Regions from separate parts of the Glutamicibacter sp. NPDC127525 genome, predicted to be linked through region 3. Evidence: predicted binding sites of a transcription regulator. Region 3 holds the regulator's gene; each other region holds the start of a gene.
The links. The regulator LexA, encoded in region 3, represses DNA repair genes until DNA is damaged. The targets are predictions, from matches to a motif close to TCGAACANNTGTTCGA.
Positions count from the first base shown of each region.

Region 1: the regulator LexA is predicted to act here: its motif matches at 2,083-2,098, upstream of ACFVHU_RS13570 (DUF222 domain-containing protein).
Region 2: the regulator LexA is predicted to act here: its motif matches at 1,917-1,932, upstream of ACFVHU_RS00985 (HNH endonuclease signature motif containing protein).
Region 4: the regulator LexA is predicted to act here: its motif matches at 1,146-1,161, upstream of uvrA (excinuclease ABC subunit UvrA).

Region 1 covers NZ_JBHXVN010000005.1:255,634-259,194, reverse strand. The annotation lists gene catA (catechol 1,2-dioxygenase) at 1-491, shown strand, start outside; gene ACFVHU_RS13585 (hypothetical protein) at 609-761, shown strand; gene ACFVHU_RS13580 (DUF1801 domain-containing protein) at 915-1,256, opposite strand; gene ACFVHU_RS13575 (hypothetical protein) at 1,510-2,010, shown strand; gene ACFVHU_RS13570 (DUF222 domain-containing protein) at 2,162-3,561, shown strand, end outside.
Region 2 covers NZ_JBHXVN010000001.1:220,540-224,100, forward strand. The annotation lists gene ACFVHU_RS00985 (HNH endonuclease signature motif containing protein) at 255-1,853, opposite strand; gene ACFVHU_RS00990 (biotin/lipoate A/B protein ligase family protein) at 2,025-3,080, shown strand; gene pepN (aminopeptidase N) at 3,294-3,561, opposite strand, start outside.
Region 3 covers NZ_JBHXVN010000003.1:41,748-45,308, reverse strand. The annotation lists gene ACFVHU_RS08245 (glycoside hydrolase family 76 protein) at 1-1,021, shown strand, start outside; gene lexA (transcriptional repressor LexA) at 1,078-1,797, opposite strand; gene ACFVHU_RS08235 (LysM peptidoglycan-binding domain-containing protein) at 2,056-2,409, shown strand; gene ACFVHU_RS08230 (histidinol-phosphate transaminase) at 2,491-3,561, shown strand, end outside.
Region 4 covers NZ_JBHXVN010000001.1:576,907-580,467, reverse strand. The annotation lists gene ACFVHU_RS02660 (CPBP family intramembrane glutamic endopeptidase) at 1-144, opposite strand, end outside; gene uvrA (excinuclease ABC subunit UvrA) at 1,187-3,561, shown strand, end outside.

The sequences.
Region 1 (3,561 bases), on a different contig from region 3:
CCATCTCGATGCGCGAGGACGAGAAGGGCACCAACCTGCTCTTCCAGGGCCAGGTCCGCTCCACCGACGGCTCGGCGCTGAAGAACGCCAAGATCGAGCTGTGGCACGCAGACGAAGAGGGCTTCTACTCGCAGTTCGCCCCCGGCATCCCCGAGTGGAACCTGCGCGGCACCTTCATTGCTGACGAGGAAGGCAACTTCCAGATCAACACCATGCAGCCAGCCCCGTACCAGATCCCGACCGACGGCGCCTGCGGCCAGCTGATCGCCGCCGCCGGCTGGCACGCGTGGCGCCCAGCGCACCTGCACCTGAAGGTCTCCGCCGAGGGCCACGAGCTGCTCACCGCCCAGCTGTACTTCCCGGGCGATGCGCACAACGACGACGACATCGCCACCGCGGTGAAGCCGGAACTGATGCTCGACGTGCAGCCAGCAGCATCGGGCAACGGCAAGCAGGTCACCTACGACTTCGTGCTCGACCCTGTGAAGTAAGCCCCAGCGCGCCTCAACACGGCGGGGGTCCCGGCAGCATTGGCCGGACCCCCGCCGTTGCCGTACCCGGAACCTCGACGAACGGGCGAACACCCGCCAATCCAATGGGAGTGCAGCATGAATACTTCAACACTGGACGATCCAGCCGGGAAGTTCCAGCCCCAATCCATCGCGCACCGAGCTGCCGATACCAGCGAACCCCAGAACCACTGGGCCTGGACCGGATGGATGCCAGAAGAGGAGCACGGCATCTCGATGCTTGCCGCCTAGGCTTTTGCCCTCAGTACTACCGACGCGAAGCGGAAGGTCCCGACAGCAATGACGCTGCCGGGACCTTCGGCGCACCTGAGGACGGACTCCAGGCAATGCGGCTGCCTGCAGCGGGCGCACTGTTCATCTTGCGGCCAGCTAGCTTGCTCGGGATCAGCCCGCGGCCTTCTTCACCAGGTCCCGGATCCTGTCTTCCGTTGCAGAATCCAGCGAGGTGATAGTCCATGCAACTGGATGCATGTGGGAGCCTTCCTCGTAGGCTGGATTCACGACTTCTCCAAAACCGAAAGCTACGAAGTCCTTGTCAGGCTTGATGTAGCAGACGTCTTTGCCATCCCGGACGTAGAACGGAAGTCCCCAGCGGACGATCGGCTCCAGCGATGGTGCGCTCTGCATGATTATGGCGTGAAGCCGTTCGGCAATCTCGCGATAGGGTGCTGGAGCTGTGCTGAGCTTGGCCAGAACTGCGGCGTCGCCTTTTTTGGTGAAGATCATCCCTAGTCTCCTTCTAACGGCTGGCGCTGCATTGCGGCGCTGGGTGATGTCGCTCGCGCGATCGCTTTTGGCGCCCGATCGGCCCATAATCCACCTTACCGACTAAGGGCATCTGATTCACGGATTCTTGCACTGGAATACAGGCAGCTGGCCTCAGGACAGCTTGATCGTGCAAGGAAGCAGCATGGACGCCCAACTCATACGCGTATTGGTTATCCCACCGAGTTGACTAGTGCACTGTTAGGCTACTGACATGCGTAAACTTCTAGCCATCTCCGGGTTCGCCATGATCGTGGCTTACGCGGCTTACGGCTCACTGCTCATGAACAATTGGGCCGTGACCGCAGCAAGTGGACTCTCCCTCGATGAAACCATTTCCGAGATGGCCTCAATGGACCAGAATTACGACTCGCTTGGAGGGTGGGTCTTCGCAGCCACTGGAACCGCCCTCGCCATTTCTTGGCTCGTTCCGGTAGTTTCCGCCGGACGCAAGCTGCCCGCCTGGGCGGCTATCGGAGCTTGGAGCCTGATCATTGCCTTAGGCGCACCGGCTTATTTCTTCGCTTCCTTCGCCAATATGAACTCGGTGGGCGACACCTTTGCCGATTGGAACGCCGATGCCGCCGCGGATCTAGCCGCACCCCTGTACATGGCCAGCGTCCTCGCCTTTGCCATACTCGCAGCCATGGCAGCCCTTGGCATCCGAACTGCCTTCACCCGCCCGCCGCGCCCCCTGCATCCAACTAGCAACTAGCAACTAGCACGGCACCCATTACTGCCTTCCCTGATCTAGCGATTTTCGCGCCGGAATCACGCTTAATCGCATTCGTATAAACTTTCTAGAACTTATCCACAATTGGTTTCGAACCAGAAGATACTGTCGATAATCTGCGCGAACGTTAACTATGACTATTCCCGCATATCTAGACGATCACGACGATGAACATCGCCTTCCACTGCGCCCGCCGGGCACCCGCATGGAGTCGCACAGAGCGTCAGCGCTCGACGCCCATCGCGAGCACCAGTTGTTCTTCGGACCCATCAAGCAGGTTGCCGACGAACTATTCAATGCGGGCCCCGTGGATGGGCCCGGAGACGCATTGGAACGCCTGAAGAAACTCCAACGCCTGATGAGCAGCGCTGAAGCCGCTATCTGCGTTTTACTGGCAGACGGAGTCGAGCAGGTCAGCGCGTCCTTCAATGACCTGATTGCCACCGAGCATGCCCACACCCCAGACGAGGAAGCCGAAGCCCGCAAGAGTGCCGAATACTATGGCATAGACCGTGGCAGCGAACAGGTCATCAACTCCAATTTCGTAGCTGAGTCAGCTGTCGCATTGCGCGAATCCGTCCGTAAAGCCAGCAAGCGGATGTTCCATGCCAAGGGCTTGCGCCACGCCTGCAAAGCCACCCTTGCCGCGCTCGCTGCAGGTGAGATTACCGTTAAGGCCGCCCACGACATCGTCAAATACTCGCAAGACCTTTCCCCGGAGCAGGTCGGCCGCATGGAGGAAAATTTGCTGCCTCTGGCAAGAACAGCCTGCGACGAGACCGTCTACCAGCGGGCCCGTCGCTTTCACGACCGGATGAATCCCAATTCGGCAGAGAACCGGCAGAAGAACGCATTCGCAGCCCGTAATCTCAAGGTGTGGAATGAGGAGAATGGCATGGCTACCTTGCAGCTGCATCACCGCGCTGATGTCATCCATTCGATTCGCAACTCGATAAAGCAGGCAGCCGCCCAGATCACTGATTCCAAGGATCTGCGCACGCAAACGCAGGTTGAAGCCGATGTGCTTGCGGACGTGTATCTGCATGGCTGGCCCGGAATGGAAGGCATGCCGCTGAAGCCACGGGTTGCCATCACGATCCCAGCCATTGAAATGCTCGCGAATCCCGCTCGCGCCCTCGCTGATTTGGAAGGTTACGGGCCGATCCCAATCGGCGTAGCGGTGGAAATCGCCGCGGATGCTCCGTCGTTCCAGCGCGTTCTGACCGACCCGTGGACGGGAGCCGCAATTGATGTGGAGCCCAAGAAATATCGACCTTCCCAGGGGTTGCGCGATTTGCTGCGTTACCGCGACCAGCATTGCTGTTTCCCTGGTTGCCGCCGCCTGCCCGATCGTTCGGAAATTGATCACATCGAAGCGTATGGACAGGGCGGCCACACTACCCGGCAGAACACCCATCTCTTGTGCAAGCAGCATCAGATGTACAAGCACGCGCTTGGCTGGAAGGTCTTCGCTTGCCCGGATGGCTCCAAGACGTGGGTATCTCCGCACGGGCTGCGGTCAATCACGGTTCC
Region 2 (3,561 bases), on a different contig from region 3:
AGTTGCCTGGAGGCGCCATTGACTGAAAAATATTGTCAGGAGCGTTTGCCCAGAGCTTTTCGGTGCTATAGCCGTCGGGGTTTCCAGTGGCGGCTGAATAAGGATTCGCTGACTCGTCGAAGCAGACGTCTTGGCCGCACTGCTCCGAGCAACTGGCTCCATCGCCGTTGCGTGAATGGTGTTATTGGTGGTGTGGAGGTGCTGGTGACTGAAAAATTCTGTCACCCAAAAACCGGTCAATCGGGATAGCGTCCTCAGCCTGTTTCCTTCTGGCCGTCATCTGGCGGCGATTCAGGACCGGGATCCTCGTCTGGAATGTCGACGCGAGGCTTGAGCCCAAGTACCCTGCGTACTTCTGCCGTGAGTCGAATATGCGGCAAAGGAATGACCTTAGGGCGCTCTGGGCAATGATCATTTACATGATCGAATTGGTCCACACGCTTGACGCTTTCCGGAATAACGAGTGCGCTCAGCCCGTGTGGAGTCACCCACATCTTGGATCCGTCAGGACGCGGAACGACTTTCCAACCCAATGCATGCTTGAACATTTGATGCTGCTTGCACAGCAGATGCGTATTGTCCCTGGTCGTATGCCCTCCGTGAGCCCAGCCATTTATATGGTCAATCTCGGAGCGGTCAGCTGGACGGCGACAGCCGGGGAAGCAGCAATGCTCATCGCGGTGCCGTAACAGATCCTTGAGGCTCTGCGAGGGCCGGTAGCGCCTTCGCTCGACATCTATCGCGGCGCCAGTCCATGGGTCGGTCAGCACGCGCTGGAACGAAGGCGCATCCTTTGCCAACACCAATGCGACCCCCAGTGGGATGGGGCCGTAGCCTTCCAGGTCAGCCACGGTCCTTGTAGGATCCGCCAGCATTTCCACCGCGGGAATCGTGATGGATACCCGTGGCTTGAGGGGCGTGCCTTCCCGGTCCGGCCAGCCGTTGAGGATGATGTCTGCAAAGGCGTCCGCTTCTATTTGCTCCCGGGTGCGGGGATCCTGCGGATCGTTATGCTGATCAGCTAGCCACTTCACGGAGTTCTTGATGGAATGAATCACTGCGGCACTGTTGTAGTACTTGAGGGTGGACATGCCATTTTCGTTATCCCATAGCGTGAGCTTGCGATTCTTTTCAGACTTCTTGTGCCTTTGTTCGGCGGCCTCCGGGCACATCCTGTCATGGAACCGGCGTGCGCGTTGGTATATCGCGTCATCAGACGCAGTCTTCGCCATGGGCAACAGCACGCGTTGCATCTGCATGATTTGTTCGGGGAGCAAGTCCTGCGAATACTTCACGATGCCATGCGCTGCCTTGGACGTGATCTCTCCTGCAGCCAGAGCCGTGAGGGTTTCCTTGCAGGCGTAGCGAAGACCCTTGGCATAGAACATCCGCTTGCCTACCATGCGAGGGGTCTCACGCAGCGCGACAGCCGCTTCTGCGATGAAGTTGGAGTTGATGACCTGGTCACTGCCGCGGTCAACGCCATAGTATTGAGCACTTTTCCGAGCCTCGCGTTCCTCCTCCTCGGTAGTGGTCCCCGCGGTGGCGATCATATCGGCAAATGATTCACTGACTTGTTCTACTGAATCGGCCAGCAGCACAGATGTCATTGCATCGAGGGTGCTCTGAATGCGTTGGATCTTCTTCAGCCGTTCGAGGGCGTCGTCGGGGCCATTGAGCGGGCCCGCGTCGTAGAGCTCATCTGCCAATTGCTTCAGCGGACCATGGAACAGGTGATGTTCGAGATGGTCGCTGAATAACGAATCCTTGTGGGATTCTGTGCGAGTGCCAGCTGGGGGCAACGGTAGACGATGTTCATCATCGTCGTCATGGATGAAATCGGGTATAGCCATAGTTAATTATCCTGCCGGCAACAGACAGTTTGGCCCGGAAATCCGCGGAATGTGGAAGTATTATCGAATATTTATTCGATTGTTATCCGGCGTCGAATGTTGCCACTGCGAACCACCGAATCCGGGGGCGCGTGGATTCGACTAGTGGGCAGCCGGGGATAGAATGAAACCATGAAGCATCATGGTGAATACAAGGTAGTCGGTGGCAAATTAGTCGTTGTAGATCTGGATACTTCCGATGGCGTGATCACCGAAGTGTCATTGAATGGCGACTTCTTCCTGGAACCAGATGATGCACTCGATGACTTGAATGATGCGCTACGCGGTTTGCCAGCGGACGCCAGCCACAGCACCATACGCAATGCGGTAACCGACAATCTGCGTGAAGGCGCAGTGATGTTCGGTTTTGACGAAGACGCCATCGCGCGCGTCGTCCGCCGCGCGCTGGGACACGCCACCAAGTGGGAAGACCACGAGTGGGAAGTCCTGAGCCCGGAGATCATTCCAATCACCGAGCAAGTGGCGCTGGATGAGGTGCTGACCCGGCAAATCGCCAAGGGGACCCGCAAGCCGACCATCCGTTTCTGGGACTGGAGCGAAAGTGCCGTCGTGATCGGATCCTTCCAGTCGCTGAAGAACGAAGTGGACATGGAGCAAGCCGAAAAGCACGGCATCCAGGTGGTTCGCCGCATTTCCGGAGGCGGCGCGATGTTCATGGAAGCTGGCAACTGCATTACCTACTCGCTCTACGCTCCTGAATCCCTGGTGGACGGCATGAGCTTTGCCGATTCCTACCCGTACCTGGACGCCTGGGTGATGGAAGCGCTGGAAAGCATCGGCCTGGAAGCGTACTACAAGCCGCTGAACGACATCGCGACCCCTGCCGGCAAGATCGGCGGCGCAGCGCAAAAGCGCCTGGCCAACGGTGCGATGCTGCACCACGTCACGATGAGCTACGACATCGACGCGGAGAAGATGACCCAGGTGCTGCGCATTGGCCGGGAGAAGATCTCCGACAAGGGCATCACCTCAGCGGTCAAGCGTGTGGATCCGCTGAAGTCGCAGACAAAGCTGGATCGCATGGAGATCATCAACGTCATGATGGACACCTTCGCCAAGCGCACCGGGGCCAAGCCGGCGCAGCTGGATGCCGAATCCCGTCTGGCGGCGAAGGAATTGGCCGAGGCCAAATTCGCTACCGCGCAGTGGACCGCGCGGGTTCCGTAGCGAGCCAAGATCCAAGGGCCTGTTCTCGATCAAGTTCGAGGCCAGGCCCTTGTTTTGCTTGAGGCCATGGTGCTGTGGCCCTGCCATCTCCGCTGCGCCGGCCGGGTTCGGACGCAGGGCAGACCCGCACTGGAACCAGTTGCGCCACCGGCAACGGCCTGCGGCTCTTGGCCGGCCCGCTGCGTGGATAAGCAGCGGGCCGGCTTCGGAGGGCTAGCGGCTGGTGCGGCTGTAGGCCTGGGCCTTCAGCGAGCGTTCCAGTTCTGCGCGTTCCTCAAGCAGGATGCGCTTGAGGGCGGCCGGTGCGCTCTCATGGCGTTCCAGCCATGCGGTAGCGGTAGCCAGTGCATGGTTCTGCTCGATGGCGCCCTGGAGATCCTGGTGCCCTGGATACAGCCCCTCGATCACGCGCGTGGCGAATTCCATGCCCATGGTCTCGAAGACCGGCAGGATCGCGGCCCAGTAGCGTTCCTCGAACGGT
Region 3 (3,561 bases):
GATCGACACCCACCAGCGGTTCGGGCATCGCCTCATGGGGTTGCCCGGAACGTGGATTGGACAGAGCTACAGCAGAGCGCATCGGTTGCGCGACGGAAGCATGCTCAGCAATCTCAATGGTTTCGCGCACCCGCTTGCGGAGTGGAACTATTGGTGGCAGGCGCACTATCTGGATGCCATCATCGATGAGGGCCGATCGTACTGGGACGAAGGCAACGAACACCGGGCGCGCGAAGCGCTTGCCCGGGCCAACGGCCTATTGCGCGGCATTCGAATTCGAAACTTCGGGATCTTGCCCAACTACTTCTTCGACGACATGGCTTGGCTTGCCCTGGCCAGCGGCCGCCTGTCAAAGTTCACGCAGCTGGCGACGGGGCACAAGAGCCGTCCTGCCGAGGCGGCAGTTCGGACGCTGGGACGGCAGCTCCATGCCGGCATGGATGGGGTGCTGGACGGCGGCCTGTACTGGTCCAGAAAGCGGGATTTCAAGAACACGCCAGCCAACGCGCCGGCGGCACTGTTCTTTGCCCGTACCGGGGAGAAAGAGACCGCGCGAGAGCTTCTCCAGTGGCTGGAAAAGAATCTGTTCAGCGTGGAGCGAGGACTGTATCTGGACGGACTTCGGTTGACCACGCAGGGACACGCCGTGGAACCAGCGGTCTACACCTATAACCAGGGCCTGGTGCTCGGGGCATTGCTTGAGCTTGGCGAGCCTGCTGATCTGGCTCACGCTAAAGTACTGATCGATGCCACCACGAAATCGCTGTCAACTGCTGCCGGGGTCCTCTCGTTCAACAGCGGGGGAGACGGCAACCTGTTCGCGGGGATACTCTGCCGATATCTGGCCCTCGCCGGTAATGATGTCCGCTTGGAAGCCCGGAGCCGGGAGCAGGCCAGGAGGCTGGTCATGGCAACGGCGCGCCATCTGGCTGACCAGGAACCACGCCGGCTTTCGGCGGCAATCCAACGCTGGATGATCTTCTCGGCGGCCGCTCAATTCGAGTTGAACGCCGGCCAATAGCGGGTTAAACGAGAATTGCGCTGGTGCCAAGCACCAGCGCAATGACCGTACGTATTCTAGAGCGAGCGCATCACCGAGACGACGCGTCCCATGATCGTTGCGGCATCACCCAAAATTGGTTCGTAGCGCGAGTTCTGCGGAAGCAGCCAGATATGCCCGTCACGCTGCCGGAAAGTCTTTACCGTGGCTTCTTCATCGAGCAGGGCAGCTACGATGTCGCCGTTGTCCGCCGTCTGCTGGCGGCGGACAACTACCCAGTCGCCATCGCAAATCGCAGCGTCAACCATTGAATCGCCGGAAACCTTGAGCATGAACAGTTCGCCGTGGCCTACGAGCTGACGAGGCAACGAGAAAACATCTTCGACGGACTGTTCGGCAAGGATCGGACCGCCGGCAGCGATACGGCCAACCAGGGGAACCATGGTGGTGTCAGCGGAAGTGCTCAATTCAATGATCTTGGCGTCTTCGCTGGCATCTGGCTCGACCGGCTTCGAAACTTCGGCCTTCTCGGCGTCTTCGGCCAGCTGCAGAGGCAGCAGGATTTCCATTGCGCGCGGACGGCGTGGATCTCGACGGATATAGCCGAGCTTTTCCAGCTGGCTCAGCTGGTGGGTGACGCTCGAAAGGCTCTTGAGCCCCACTGCGTCACCAATCTCACGCATCGATGGTGGATAACCGTTCTTGCCGATTGACCGCTGGATCGTCTCCAGGATCTTCTTTTGGCGAATCGTCAGCGAACGTGCATTCGATCGGGGAGTGCGTTGTGAAGCTGACATGAGATTTTGCCTTCCCTAGCAATCATTCGAAAGTTCGTAAGCCCAAACTGTCGGCGCTAGATGGTGAGATGTTTTCATTGCTCGTCTACTTCGAAATCTTAGTAGATAAGCGAGCTTCTTTCAAAGATTTGTTCGAAAACTTCTGGACAAGTTCCGCAAACCTCTGTTAGAACAGATATACGAGGTTCGAACAAGTTTTCGAATCTGCGCTTTCGAATACAAATTCGCATCACTTGAATTTCTTGAGGAGACAAAGTCATGGCAACCGTCGCACTTGACTCAAATCAGACCCAGGCACCACTGAAGATCCGCATCAACCGTCGCGGATGGGCCGTGCTTGTGGGTATGCCCATTTTCGCACTCACCATCGCCGCAGCTTTCTTCATCTCCATGTTTGCCTCTGACGCGCATGCCGCAGCCGATACTCCTGTTGGAGTCGGAACCGTTGATGTCACCGTTATTCCAGGGGATACGCTGTGGAGCCTGGCCCGGGATTACGCCACCGGTTACGAAGTCACCTCGGCAGTGGGCCACATCGCCGAACTCAATGCCCTGACCGGCAGCGAAATCCAGGTTGGCGAAACCTTGTCGATTCCGGTCCTTGCCGGCTAGCTTCCCCAGCCTGCTTCGAGTTTGTTACCTGTGGCCGTAGCGGATTCACCGGCAGGCGCGCTGCGCACGTAGACTTGATGCGTGAATGACCGCAGTGAACTTTTGAGGCAGCTGCCCTTGCGTGAGAATCTCCGCGGGCTATCCCCTTATGGCGCACCACAAATTGACGTGCCCATCCAGCTGAACGTCAACGAGAACACCCATCCGTTGCCACCGACAGTCGTCGATGCCATTGCACAAGAGGTGGCCAAGGCGGCGGCAACGTTGAACCGGTATCCGGACCGCGAGTTCACCGAGCTTCGCGAACTCCTAGCCGATTACCTCGGCCACTCGCTCACCAAGGACAATATCTGGGCCGCTAACGGTTCCAATGAAATCCTGCAGCAAATCCTGCAAGCCTTTGGCGGCCCCGGCCGTGCCGTGATGAGCTTCGGCCCAACCTACTCCATGTACCCGCTGCTTGCCAGTGGTACTGACACGAAATATATCGCCGGTGAACGCGCCGCAGATTTCACGTTGTCCGCCGATTCCGCAGCCGCACAGGTTCGCGAGCACAAGCCGAACATCGTTTTCCTCTGCTCTCCGAATAACCCCACCGGCACGGCCCTTGGCCTGGACGTCATCACCGCGGTATATGAAGCCATGAGCGAGCATAACGGCATGGTGATCGTGGATGAGGCGTACGCCGAGTTCTCCTTGGCCAGCACCACCTCGGCGCTGAGCCTGCTCGAAGGCCGCCAGCGGCTGATTGTCTCGCGCACCATGTCCAAGGCTTTCGGCCTGGCCGGTGCGCGCGTAGGCTACCTGGCCGCTGCGCCAGAAGTCACCGATGCCATCCGCTTGGTGCGACTGCCGTACCACCTGTCGGCAGTGACCCAGGCAACCGCCATCGCGGCCTTGAAGAACATCGAGTTGCTGTTGGCCCAGGTCGAGGACATCAAGTCCCAGCGGGACCGCATCGTCGCGCGCCTGAAGGAACTTGGCCTCAAGCCATCGGTCTCCGACTCCAACTTCGTCTTCTTCGGTGGCGTCGAAGACCCCCACAAGATTTGGGAAGGCCTGTTGGAAGCCGGCATCATCATCCGCGACAATGGAATCCCGGGAACCTTGCGTGTTACGGCAGGAACCGAATCGGAAACCACAGCCTTCTTG
Region 4 (3,561 bases), on a different contig from region 3:
GATGTCACCCCCGACTACAACCCCTATCAAGAGGCTCGCTCCCTCATAGAGGGCGAGGTAGGCAACGGCCAGTCCTATTGCTTTCCACCAAGCTCCGTGGTTCCAGAACCGCGTCCATGGCGAATCAGCGGTCAGAACGGTCATTGGTGCTCCCAAGGTCAAGCGGCACGAAGTTGAGCCACATCCGTTACATTACTCGATCGAATGATCCCTGTTTCCAGGCAGTCTCCAGACGAAAAGTTGTTGGCTAAGTTCATCGCAGAACCACACATAGCCTCGAGAGCCCACCACACGAGGCTGTCCCGTAAGCCGGTCGCATACAGGAGCACACCACATGCTGACTTGAATTGCAGAACTTTCATGGATTCACAGGAAAGCCGGCCGTTTCGTATGCCCCTTCTGGTGTAGTGACAGGCGAGGGGCATGAAACGAAACGATCTGGCGGTACCTCAAGATGTTGAATGCTCGCAAGGAAAAAATTGCTGCTGGATGGCCTCGACACCGCGGATGACGCCACTAGGCGGAACGTTTGGCGAGGTTCGCGATGCAATTGCGTTGCGGATCAGTGATTGCGATGCCCCTGATTGACGGCGTGAACCGAATGACGAACTTTATCCTTTTATCGCTCATGCAACACGGGGTATGCGCTCGCCGCTCATTGGCATCCACGAGATAGCTGCGATCTTCGGGAGGTGTTGCACACGTGGCAGGCGCAGGAGCGCGATGGTTCATGACGTTGCTCAAACGGCTTGAGCCGGAGACGGTCACCTGTTGGGTGAACGCCAGAGTTGAGTGCGGCAGGTTGGCAGCGCTCGGTGGATCCCGAACGGTTAGGTGATTCGCCAGCCAACGTATTCGACCATAGGGCCCGTCGATTCCAGTTCGGAACAGCAGGCTTCGGGGAGGTCCGGCATATGCCGGCGCTGAGGCAGCATGCCAGCGAGAAACTTGGGAGCCGGCCAGTCCATCCCGTGAGCGCGGGTTTCCAAGGGCAACCGGTACCTCGAATGGGTCGTCGTGGTCCGGTCTGGGTTCGCAGGGATGCCGGCTCACCGGTCGACATTTCGGGTGGATGCACGAGCACGCATGGCGCTCGCCGTGTGCCGGATCAGGGGTTTGGAGAATTAACTGTGAGTTGCGTCCATTCGTACACGTATTCGAAGTAGTTTTCGATTAGTATTGCCTCGTGGCTATTTCATCGCAGAGTAAAAGAACTGATCTGACTCGCCTGGTCGTCAAGGGTGCACGCGAGCACAACCTGAAAAACGTGGACATTGATCTCCCGCGTGACGCAATGATTGTCTTTACCGGTCTTTCCGGTTCGGGCAAGTCCTCCTTGGCCTTTGACACCATTTTTGCCGAAGGACAGCGCCGCTACGTCGAATCGCTCTCTGCCTACGCCCGCATGTTCCTCGGCCAGGTGGACAAGCCCGATGTGGATTTCATCGAGGGCCTGTCTCCAGCGGTGTCCATCGACCAGAAATCGACCAGCCGCAACCCGCGTTCCACAGTGGGCACGATTACCGAAGTGTACGACTACATGCGCCTGCTGTGGGCCCGCGTGGGCCGTCCGCATTGCCCGATCTGCCACGAACCGATCTCCAAGCAGACTCCGCAGCAGATCGTCGACCAGCTGATGGAGCTACCGGAGAAAACCCGCTTCCAGATCCTCGCCCCGGTAGTGCGCTCGCGCAAGGGCGAATTCGTCGACCTGTTCGCAGAGCTCTCATCCAAGGGCTTCGCCCGTGCCCGCGTTGACGGCACCACCATCCAGCTGAACGATCCGCCGAAGCTGGCCAAGCAGGTCAAGCACACCATTGAGGTGGTCGTCGACCGCCTGGCCATCAAGGAAGATGCCCGCCAGCGCTTGACTGACTCCATCGAAACGGCCCTGGGCATCGCCGAAGGACGCGTGCTGGCCGACTTCGTGGACCTGGACGAGGATGATCCCCAGCGCGTGCGCGCGTTCTCCGAGAACCTGGCCTGCCCCAATGAGCATCCGCTGGCCATCGATGAGATCGAGCCGCGCACTTTCTCCTTCAACAACCCGTTCGGTGCTTGTTCGGCCTGTTCCGGCATCGGCACCAAGCTGGAAGTCGATGAGCACCTGATCGTTCCGGACGGCGAGGTCACCTTGGCCGAGGGCGCGATCGCCCCATGGTCGCTAGGCAAGGCCACCACCGAATACTGGAACCGCTTGATCGAAGGCCTGGGCCATGAGCTGGGCTTCACCATGGACACCCAGTGGCAGGAGCTGCCGGCTGCCGCCCGCGAAGCGATCCTGAATGGCAAGGACCACAAGGTGGTCGTGCAGTACAAGAACCGCTTCGGCCGCGAGCGCAAGTACTCCACCGGCTTCGAGGGCGTCATTTCCTACGTGCACCGCAAGCACCAGGAAACCGAATCGGATCACGCCCGCGACCGCTACGAGCAGTACATGCGCCAGATCCCGTGCCCTACCTGCGGCGGCGCGCGCCTGAATCCGGCGTCGCTCTCGGTCTTGGTGGGCGGGCGTTCCATCGCTGAAGTTGCCGCCATGGACCTGCGCAGCGCCGCGGAATTCCTCTCCACGATCGTGCTCACCGCACGCGAGGCGCAGATCGCCGCGCAGGTGCTCAAGGAAATCGACGCGCGCATGAAGTTCCTGCTGGACGTCGGGCTGGAGTACCTGACCCTGGAACGCGCTGCCGGCACCCTGTCCGGCGGCGAGGCGCAGCGCATTCGCCTGGCTACGCAGATTGGTTCGGGCCTGGTCGGCGTGCTCTACGTTCTGGACGAGCCGTCCATCGGCCTGCACCAGCGCGATAACCGCCGCCTGATCGACACCCTGCTGCACCTGCGATCGCTGGGCAACACCCTGATCGTGGTGGAGCACGACGAAGACACCATTGCCGAAGCTGACTGGATCGTGGACATCGGCCCGGGCGCCGGCGAGCACGGCGGCGAAGTGGTGCACTCCGGATCCCTGGAGGGCCTGAAGCAGAACACCAAGTCGCTGACCGGAGACTACCTTTCGGGCCGCAAGCAGATCGACATCCCGTCCAAGCGCCGCAAGATCGACAAGGAGCGCAAGCTCAAGGTGGTCGGTGCCAACGAGAACAACCTGCAGAACGTGTCGGTGGAGTTCCCGCTGGGCGTGCTGACCGCGGTGACCGGCGTGTCCGGCTCGGGCAAGTCCACCCTGGTCAATGACATCCTGTACAAGGTGCTGGCCAACAAGCTCAACGGCGCCAAGCAGGTGCCCGGCCGCCACACCCGCGTGCAGGGCCTGGAGCACCTGGACAAGGTGGTCCACGTTGACCAGTCGCCCATCGGCCGGACCCCGCGTTCGAACCCTGCGACCTACACCGGCGTGTTCGACCACATCCGCAAGCTGTTTGCGGAGACCAATGAGGCGAAGCTGCGCGGCTACCAGCCGGGCCGTTTCTCCTTCAACGTCAAGGGCGGACGCTGCGAATCCTGCTCGGGTGACGGCACGCTGAAGATCGAGATGAACTTCCTGCCGGACGTCTACGTGCCCTGCGAGGTCTGCCAGGGCGCCCGCTACAACCGCGAAACCCT